Rhodopirellula baltica SH 1: one gene and its partners. The protein of the gene in region 3 interacts with the protein of the main gene of each other region in a pairwise test. Links are inferred from orthologs where the notes say so. Each region holds a gene or a part of one and is shown on either strand. Other genes may lie near its edges.

Region 1 (4,365 bases), 140 kb from region 3 along the record:
TGGAGGCTCGTTCGTTGGTGCCGCCCGCCGAAAGGGATGTGACGTGCTGCTGACTGGTGAAGCCACCCTGCACACGTGTTTGGAGGCGGAAAACACGGGATTAACGATGGCTTTGGTCGGACACCACGCCAGCGAACGCTTCGCCATGGAAACGCTGGCCGAACAACTGCTCCGTGAGATCCAGCCCCTGCACGAAACCTTTGCCGGCGACCAGGATTCGTCGCCCCCGGACCCGTCGGGCAATTGGGTCCGTAGTAGCCAACGCGAACGAGATCCGATCGCAGTTGACCCAATTTCTCTGAACCCGTAACGTTGGAAGTTGGCATGGTTTACGCAAGCCGCACGCTTTCACACCCCCAATCGCACTGATTTGATCTTTTATGTCCATCCTGGAACGTCTTTGGGACCTCCTTGGCCTCGTCTTCGGTAGCACGTTCGAACGTGTTGGCAGCCTGGCCACCAGCGTGTTTGGCTCCGCCAATGCCCGACAAGTTGCGAAACTGCAGGAATCCGCCGACCGAATCACGGCGATGGAACCCAAGTTCGCGGCGATGTCCGACGAGGAACTTCGCGATCAAACCGTCTTGTTCCGCAAGCGACTTCGCGAAGGCGAAACGCTAGACGACATCATGGAAGAGGCATTCGCGGTTTGCCGTGAAGGCGGCAAGCGATTCCTCGGAATGCGTCACTACGACGTTCAGTTGATCGGTGGCATGGTGCTGCACTCTGGCGCGATCGGCGAAATGGTCACCGGGGAAGGTAAAACCCTGGTCGCGACCCTGCCCGCCTACCTGAACGCTTTGGAAGCCAAAGGCGTTCACGTCATCACGGTCAACGATTACTTGGCCCGTCGTGACATGGAATGGATGGCTCCGCTGTACATGAACCTCGGCCTGACCGTCGATGCGATCCAGTCCGGCATGTCGACCAGCGAGAAACAAGCCGCCTACCAGTGCGACATCACATACGGAACCAACAACGAATTCGGTTTCGATTACTTGCGTGACAACATGCGTCCGGCCGCCAAGGGCGACGATCGATTCCCAAGTGAAGTGCAACAATGCCAAGGCCCACTGAACTACGCCATCATTGACGAAGTTGACAATATTCTGATCGATGAAGCTCGGACGCCGCTGATCATCAGCGGACCCGCCGACTTGGATTTGGGGCGTTATGGCGAAGCCGATCGTGTCGCTCGACAATTGAAGAAGGAAGAACACTTCACCGTCGACGAAAAACAACACAACGTCACGCTGACCGATGAAGGCGTTCGTGCGGCCGAAGAATTGGCCGGCGTGGAAAGCTTCTACACCGCGGGCAACATGGAATGGCCGCACCTGATCGACAACGCTCTCAAAGCACATTACCTGTACAAGTTGGACGTCAACTACGTCGTCAAAGACAAACAGGTCGTCATCGTCGACGAGTTCACCGGTCGATTGATGGACGGACGGCAGTGGAGCGATGGTTTGCACCAAGCCGTCGAAGCCAAAGAAGGCGTGCCGATCAAGCAAGAAACACAAACGTTCGCCACCGCTTCGCTGCAGAACATCTTCAAGATGTACAAAAAGCTGTCCGGGATGACCGGTACGGCAATGACCGAAGCCGACGAATTCTGGAAGATCTACAAACTCGATGTGGTCGCGATTCCCACGCACCGTGGACTGCAACGGATCGAGCATCCCGATTTGATTTACTTGACCGAAAAGGACAAGTTCAAAGCCATCGCCGACGACGTCGAACGTACTCACAAATGGGACGTTGTGGTTCTGAAAGACGGCACGGAGATTTGGGGCAACATCAAATCCGAAACCGATTCAGTCGTTGAACTGCTGCCCAAAGGCGAGAAGCAAACCGAATCGTTCTCTCACGAAAAGATTGTTGCGATCGAGCGTGCCGGTCGTCCGGTTCTGGTCGGTACGGTCAGCATCGAAAAGAGCGAACGCCTCTCGGCACTGCTGGAACGCCGCGGCATCAAACACGACGTTCTGAACGCGAAACAACACGGCCGAGAAGCCGACATTGTTTCACAAGCCGGTCGGATCGGCGCGGTCACCATCGCAACGAACATGGCCGGTCGTGGTACCGACATTATCTTGGGCGGTAATCCCGAGACACTCGCCTGGTCTCAACTGCAACACAAATACCCGACGCGTTTGGAAGTGCCAGACGCCGAATGGAAAGCGCTCGTCGACGAAATCGACGAACGCGAAAACATGAGTGCCGAAGGCAAGATCGTTCGCGAAATCGGCGGTCTGTATGTGCTCGGTACCGAGCGACACGAATCACGTCGAATTGACTTGCAGCTTCGCGGTCGTTGCGGTCGTCAGGGCGATCCCGGCGGCAGCCGCTTCTTCTTGTCACTCGAAGACGACTTGATGCGGATCTTTGCTGGCGACTTTGTCAAAAGCATGATGGAACGCATGGGCATGAAAGAAGGCGAAGCCATCGAATCATCCCTCGTCACTCGCCGAATCGCCGCGGCTCAAAAGAAGGTCGAAGAACGCAACTTCGAAATTCGAAAGAGCCTGCTCGAGTACGACGAAGTGATGGACGAACAACGCAAACGCGTTTACCGCTATCGCCAAAACCTTCTCGACGGGCACAGCTCTCGCGAGATGCTGCTGACGTTGATCCACAACGAAATTCAATCGCAAGTCGAAACGTTCCTCGATCCCAACTACGGCGTCGACACGTTCTCGACCTTCGCCGGCGGAAAGTTGGGTTGCCAATTGGACGCACGCGATTTCCAGAACATGGATTTCGAAATGGCGGATACCTACGCGAAGGATCAAGCCGAACGTGCTTCCGAAGTCACCGTCGCCGAAGCCGTGGAAGAGAACCTTCCTGAATCAATGGAAGACGAGTGGAACTGGAAGGCCATGGCGACTTGGGCCAACACTCACTTGGGCACGAATTACCAAGACCACCAGCTGAAGAACAAAGATCGCGAAGAGATGATCGACGAGTTGATCGCTCACGCGCACAAGCAAATCGAAGAGACGGATCTGAGCGAAGGCGAACCATTGTTGGAGGCCGACTATGGCCTTCGAGTCCTTTGCGCCTGGATGCGCCATAAATTTGGAATCGAAACCACGCCGGAAGAATTCCGCGATGTGGAAGATCGTCGCAAGGTTACCGAGGAACTCAACCGACGTGCCGAAGCGGCCTACACCGAGAAAGAAGCCGAGTACCCGGTCCTGACCGGCATCTCGCGATTCACTGACAAACAGGGTGCCCAAGTCTCGCTGGACCGTGAAGGTTTGGTCGATTGGGTACACGGTCGCTTCAACCATGAACTCAGCGTCGATGAGGTCAAACTGAACCGCGACGACCTGAAGGTTCAATTGATTCAGTACAGCAAGCAAACCGCCAGTGCCTCTGGTGGAATGCACGCTCAAGCCGCCGAGAAAGTCGAAGATCTGTTCGGTCGAGCCGACGCTGATGTAACGGCCTCACTTGCCAGCGGACAATCCGGCAAACTGGAAGCCTTGGCGACTTGGTTGCAAGAAGAACTCGGCAATCGAAACACCGCCGAGGACCTTTCGCGAATGAACCGCGCCGAGCTGACCTTGGCCGTCAATGGTGCCGTCGACGACAAATTCCACCCCGAGATGCGTCGGATGGAACGGCAGATCCTGCTGAACATCGTCGACGACTCGTGGAAGAACCACTTGCTGACGATGGACCATTTGCGAAGCAGCGTCGGATTGAAGGGCTACGCCCAAATGGACCCCAAGGTCGAATACAAACGCGAAGGCATGCGTCTGTTTGAATCCATGTGGGATTCAATCGGCGAACGAGTGACCGACCTCATTTTCCGCATGGAGTCTTTTAACGATGACTTCATTCGCAGCACGTGGGTCGACGCGAGAACGCGTCATGACGACGCCCATGAAGCAGGCCGATCAGCTCAGCAAGCTGCCCAAATGGAATCCAACACCGCTGCACAACGTGCCGCCGCGGGAAGCGAAGGACGAGCCGAAGGCAGCGTCGACACCGTGCGAGTCGAAGAGCCTCGGATTGGTCGAAACGCACCGTGCCCCTGTGGCAGCGGCAAGAAGTACAAGAGCTGCTGCATGCGTCGCGACGGCTGATCAAAAAGTGGCATAGGCTTCCAGCCTGTGTTTCAAATCCTAGCGGCAGGGCGCAAGCCCTCCGGTTTCGAACCACCGGACGGCTTGCGCCGCTCCGCTTAAACACCCGGCATCAACGTTCCACTCCCCGCCAAGGACGGCAATCATGTGGCTCAACTTCGCCTATGCCGCTGCACTGACCGCGGTCTCGCCGTTGGTGCTGCATCGGATGATCCGCCACGGTCGCTATCGCCGTGGCATCGGCCAAAAACTGTTGGGGCTTTCATCG
Region 2 (2,917 bases), 6.3 Mb from region 3 along the record:
CACCTCCGCTGATGAAATTCGCCAGTTGCTGGCACGCCAAGTCGTCAATCCAGTCCGCTGGGACGACTCCATCAACGCGATGCTCGGTGACGGAGTGGATGGTTTCTTGGAAGCAGGAACCGGTCGCGTGTTGCGAGGAACGATCAAACGGATCGCTCGCAAAACACCCACCGACGGTTTCGGCGACCAGCCCTGACCTGGTGAAATCAGATCAGATGACCCTCCAAGGGCATCGTACAATCGCTTACGAACGCCACCGACGCTGGCAACGACGCTAGCGTTTCGCCACCATTCTTTCCCCAACCTCCCAACCCCACAGACCTGCCCCCATGGATCTCTCTCTGTCGGTTGATTTGAAAGATCAAGTCGCCATCGTCACCGGTGCCAGCCAAGGCCTCGGACGCGCTGTCGCCGTCGCACTGGGACAAAACGGAGCCCATGTGGTCTGCGTCGCTCGCAATGCAGAGAAGCTGGCCGCCACCGTCGCCGAAATCGAAGCGGCCGGCGGAAAAGGCGAAGCACTGCCATGCGACGTCACCGATCGCAAAGCGGCCGCGGAAGCCATCGAGGGAACTCACAAAAAGCACGGTCGTCTGGATATCCTGGTCAACAACGCCGGGATCACTCGCGACAAACTGATGCGTGGCATGTCCGACGAAGAATGGGATTCCGTCATCGCCACCAACCTGACAAGTTGCTTCGTGTGCTGCCGATCGGCCGCCGGAGTGATGCGGCGGAGCAAGTACGGCCGAATCATCAACATGGCCAGTATCTCGGGCCTGATCGGCAACCCCGGTCAAGCCAACTACTCGGCCAGCAAAGCGGGCATGATTGGAATGACGCGAACGATGAGCAAAGAGCTCGTCTCACGAGGCGTGACCGTCAACGCGGTTGCCCCCGGTTTCATCGCGAGCGAAATGACGGCGGAACTTGGCGAAGTCGTTTTGGAAGAAGTCAAGAAACGAATCCCTGCCAAGCGAGTTGGACAACCCGAGGACGTCGCCGCGGCGGTATTGTTCTTGGCCAGTCGCGATGCCAGCTACATTTCAGGGCAAACCATCGTCGTTGACGGTGGAATGGTCGGCTAACGGCATATTGACGCGTTTTAGCTGCGTCCCCTATGTTCTGCCACGAGCGGCTATGGAGTGCCGCCTCGGTTGTGCCCTGCCCCACAGATCTGCACTTTCCCTTTTCGAATTAACTGACATTTAATCGGAGTTACGCCCATGGCGTCTATCGAAGAACGCGTGGTCGACATTGTTTCTGAACAGCTCGGCGTTGATAAAGACAAAATCACCCGCGAAACATCGTTCGTCAACGACCTCGGTGCCGACTCGCTCGACACTGTTGAATTGGTGATGGAGCTCGAAGAAGAGTTCGACATCAGCATTCCAGATGACTCCGCCGAAAAGATCCAAAAGGTCGGCGAAGCAATCGATTTCATCGAAAAGGAAAAAGGCGAAGACGCCTAGTTTTCGGTGAACCTGTTTGTTGGACAAATTCACTTCGTCCAATAGCAGCGTGAACATGACGGAACGCCTCGCGGGATCTTTCTTGCAAGATCCGTGAGGGGCTCCCAACCGATGGCGGCGAAGCCGGACGCGGTTTTGCCCATTGTGAAAATCCAGCTGTGTGTGCTCCAGCCATTCGTGCTTGTGCCCATGCGTTTGTACCGATCGCCGGATCCTTGTCTGCCCTCACTCAAACGAGCGGCTTGACACGACGTCAAACCATGCGTCACCCGGCAATGTTTCGCCAATCGCAATCATCCGCAACGCAGACTGCATCGCCGCCATTTCACACTGTCAATTCGTTATATTGACAAGGTGCTGGCGGCGTTTTTTGTTATGTTGCCTCTCGCGTGTGCCGCGGTCCCTTCTCTCAACACTCAACCACGTTAATTCGTCACCACGCTCATGACGGACGCTTCTTCAACGCCTTCTTACGATCCTTCCATGTCACGACGTGTCGTGATCACCGGCTTGGGTACCGTCACACCTTTGGGCTGCGACGTCGAAACTCTTTGGTCAGCCTTGTTGGCCGGAAAGTCCGGGATCCATGAGTTGTCCATCATGGACACGTCGAAATACAAGGTTCACTTTGGCGGCGACATTCCTGACTTCAATGTTGCGGATCATGTCGAACCCAAAGAAGCCAAACGTCTGGATCGTTTCACTCAGTTCGCCGTTCACGCTGGTGCACAAGCGGTCCAGGATTCCGGCATCGACTGGGAAAAAACCGACCGAACACGCTGTGGTGTGATATTGGGTTCGGGCATTGGTGGCCTCAACGAAATCGAAGAACAAATCGAGCGAATGCTCAACAAGGGCCCCGACCGAGTCAGCCCGTTCACCGTCCCAAAGATGATGGTCAACGCCGCCGGGGGAAACATCTCCATCCGCTATGGACTCAAAGGCCCCAACTACGCGGTCGCAACCGCATGTGCCAGTGCAACCAACGCCATGGGAGACGCTCTACGCAGTATCCGTGGTGGCGAAACCGATGTTGTGATCACCGGCGGAACCGAAGCCGCGATCACTCGCATGGGCTTGGCTGCTTTCCAAAACATGAAAGCCCTTTCGACCCGCAATGACGAACCTCAACGGGCCAGCCGTCCGTTTGATTCTGACCGCGATGGTTTTGTCTTGGCCGAAGGCGCAGGGCTGCTCGTCTTCGAAGAACTCGAGCACGCGAAAGCTCGCGGTGCAAAGATCTACGCGGAAGTCCTCGGCTATGGAACAACCAGCGACGCGGGCCATATCACCGCTCCTGATCCAGAAGGATTGGGTGCCGCCGCTGCCATGCGAGCCGCGATTCAGGACAGTGGCCGCGCGGCCTCTGAAATTGATTATATTAACGCTCACGGGACGAGCACACCTTTGGGTGACAAAGCAGAAACTCGCGCGATCCACACCGT
Region 3 (2,779 bases):
CCATCGGTGCGGTGCTGACACTGATTGCTCGCGCATTCAAAGTCAGCCGCAACGAGGGTTTGTTGTCGCTGACAATTCTCTACGTCCCCGTCTTTGTGATCCGGCATTTCCGCGACAATTGGAAAGCGGCAATGACGGCGATCATCTGTGGCGGTTGTGCTGGCGGCTTCTTCGCCGCTGCTTCTCGCATGTGATGAATCAGGAGTCGCCATCCAGTGGCGGCTCGATTTGAACATCGCCTTCGGACGTCCAACGAATTTGATTTGTTCTAACTCGAAGTTGACGGCCAGTGATCCGTCGCTCGCCGCTCGTATCTGAATTCCGAACTGCTGACGGATTCCAAATCGAAGTCAAATTTTCGTTGATCATTTGCCGGATACCGATGTAAGACGTCGTCAGTCGCGGATTGATTTCAATCACGCAGTCGTCTTCCATTCGGTCCCCCAAGACAACATCGATCCCCAGGAAACCACGCAATGGTTCCGGCAGAGCACGCGTGACTTGCTCGGCAAGCGAGACGACTCGCGATTGCAGTTCGGTTTCAATCGGTCCACTGCCGCCGGTGTAGCAGACAGTGCAAACATCGGTTTGAATCGCATTGCCGGAATCATCTTCTCGCAACCGACAGTGCTGCCAAACCGCGGGACAGATGACTAGATCCGAAACTTCTATCGCTCCGCCCAACACCAACACAGATGCGGGCCGCCCCTCGATCCATGCTTGAACGAGATTGTTGCTTGGCATCGTTGAGCAAGCCGACTTCCAATCGTCGAAAACAACAATGGAATCGGAACCGCACCCGTCACGTGGCTTTCGCACCCAACGTTTCGCGTCCAAACCAATGGGACCAATTCCGTTTGATCGGCGTGCTTCACTCGCGGTGAGATTCGATTCCATCGCCCAGGTCTGCGGCGTTGGGATGGCATGTTCCATCAACCATTTCGCGGTGAACCATTTGTCACTGGCCATGCGAAGTGTTGCCAGGTCAGTGGCCAAAACATCGACTCCCGCCTCACGAAAAGTTTGAATCATCCCGCCGAGTTCATCATCGGTTTCGGGTGCAACAACGAGGGCGATGTCACAGGATTTGGCGATGGTCAACCATTGCTCTCGGACGTTTTCGCCGGATCGGAGCGGAATGCAAACAACCGAATCAGGCATTCGATCGACTCGCAAATTCAACCTGGGATCGATCGGCGTGACCACTTGGGCCCATTCGGCGAAATCGGTGACCAGTGCTCGCCACATCGCGAGACCTTCGCGGAGCAGCGAAGAAGAGATTTGATCCTCGTGCGTGGACGCCATCCCACCACCACACAGAAATTCGCCAACAAAGACTCGCATGCGGAGATCGCCGTCAGCGACTTTCCAGATTTGGCAAACGAGCCAGTTTGCCGGTTCGATCGACGCACGCGATTACCGAATCCGCTTCGACGATCAATTGGTCGCCACGATGAATCTGGTAAAGATGTCGCATTCGAACTTTGCGAATTTCGACCACGGTGGTCGTCAACTCCAACCAATCATCGAACTCGGCGGGAGCGAAATACTTCACGTTCATTTCGGCGACAACCAACATTCGGCCATCGTCTTCGATCGCTTTGTAGTTGTGCCCGAGATCGCGCAGCATCTCGACACGACCACGCTCGAAGTAATTCAGGTAGTTGGCATGGTGGACTCGACGTTGCCCATCGGTTTCCTGATAGGCCACGCGAAATCCGTACTTATGCGTGGGTAGCGAATCAGTCACCGCGGCTAAAAGATGCCGAGGTGATCGCGAGCTTCATCGGTCATGCAATCTGGAGTCCATGCTGGCTCCATGACGACCTTCACGTCACAAGTGTCGACCTCTTCGAGTGACTCAGCGGCGTTTTTGGTTCCTGCGACCAACTGAGGACCAGCTGGACACATGGGACTGGTCATCGTCATCTCAACATTGACGTCGTGACGGCCGTCCTCTTTTTCCTCACCGACTTGAACGACATACACCAATCCCAGGTCAACAATGTTGACGTACAACTCGGGATCGATGACCTCTTTGAGGGCTTCGCGGACTTTGTCTTCGGCCAGAGCCATTGGAATGCTCGTTGAATCACGTGGTTGGGAATCGTTTGCCGACGTCGACGTGTAGACGTGGTCAGTCAGAAAGTCGGCCGGAGGCGACTCTCGCGAGATGTTCATCATGGCTGCCAGCCCCGAAATCGTCAAACCGATCGGTCGGCGGATTGGCGATCGGGGGTGGATCAACGCTTCGCCCGTGCTTGGCTGAAGTCACCCTCAATCTCCGCTGATCAGATTGCTCCAATTGCTCCGCCGACACCGGCGCGGATCGCGTGACGTGAACCCATGGTCGCAGCGAATGCAATAATTTCGGCCCGACGCCGTGAACTGCCAACAAATCCTCGACCGATGCAAAAGGGCCATGAGATTCGCGATGCCGGACAACCCGATCGGCCAAATTAGGACCAATTCCTGGCAACAATGACAATTCACGAGCGTCAGACGAGTTCAGTCCGATGCTCAATTTGGCAGACGCTTCCGGCGATCGACCACCGGTTTCGCCCCCCGATCGCAACAAGGTCCTTTGCATCCAAGCGACCGCTGCGATCAAAACCAAGACGCTCATTCCCAACTGCAATCCGGAATGAGTCAGAACGCACGTTGTCCGATCAGCGTGCCCCGCGTCAGCAGCAGTCTGGTTCTGGCCTTCAGTGGCGAGTATCGACATTCCTGATCGAGCGTCCTTTGGTGGAAATCTTCTGCGAGCGTCTCGTCGCTG

The links. Proteins that work in one complex are often made in the same cells at the same time.
Region 1: the proteins of RB_RS24855 (region 3) and secA interact in binary tests that used the Escherichia coli proteins (3 or more experiments, as listed by UniProt). The link is inferred for Rhodopirellula baltica SH 1 from one-to-one orthologs.
Region 2: the proteins of RB_RS24855 (region 3) and RB_RS00675 interact in binary tests that used the Escherichia coli proteins (3 or more experiments, as listed by UniProt). The link is inferred for Rhodopirellula baltica SH 1 from one-to-one orthologs.

What each region holds. Positions count from the first base shown.
Region 1 is NC_005027.1:6,302,720-6,307,084, reverse strand. Bases 4-4,297 are described here. They hold secA (preprotein translocase subunit SecA), read left to right. Parts: upstream 4-380; coding sequence 381-4,097; downstream 4,098-4,297. Other genes in these bases: RB_RS24355 (3-deoxy-D-manno-octulosonic acid transferase), read left to right, coding at 4,243-4,297; RB_RS24370 (Nif3-like dinuclear metal center hexameric protein), read left to right, coding at 4-310. In the rest of the region: more of RB_RS24370, read left to right, coding at 1-3; more of RB_RS24355, read left to right, coding at 4,298-4,365. UniProt on the Escherichia coli protein: Required for protein export, interacts with the SecYEG preprotein conducting channel.
Region 2 is NC_005027.1:157,702-160,618, forward strand. The notes cover bases 4-2,849. They hold RB_RS00675 (acyl carrier protein), read left to right. Parts: upstream 4-1,226; coding sequence 1,227-1,472; downstream 1,473-2,849. Other genes in these bases: fabD (ACP S-malonyltransferase), read left to right, coding at 4-196; fabG (3-oxoacyl-[acyl-carrier-protein] reductase), read left to right, coding at 330-1,088; fabF (beta-ketoacyl-ACP synthase II), read left to right, coding at 1,917-2,849. Outside these bases: more of fabD, read left to right, coding at 1-3; more of fabF, read left to right, coding at 2,850-2,917. UniProt on the Escherichia coli protein: Carrier of the growing fatty acid chain in fatty acid biosynthesis.
Region 3 is NC_005027.1:6,444,137-6,446,915, reverse strand. Bases 55-2,762 are described here. They hold RB_RS24855 (acyl-CoA thioesterase), read right to left. Parts: upstream 1,751-2,762; coding sequence 1,358-1,750; downstream 55-1,357. Other genes in these bases: RB_RS24845 (ComEA family DNA-binding protein), read right to left, coding at 2,138-2,728; RB_RS24850 (metal-sulfur cluster assembly factor), read right to left, coding at 1,756-2,076; RB_RS24860 (ATP-grasp domain-containing protein), read right to left, coding at 199-1,344; RB_RS24865 (hypothetical protein), read left to right, coding at 55-194. Outside these bases: more of RB_RS24865, read left to right, coding at 1-54.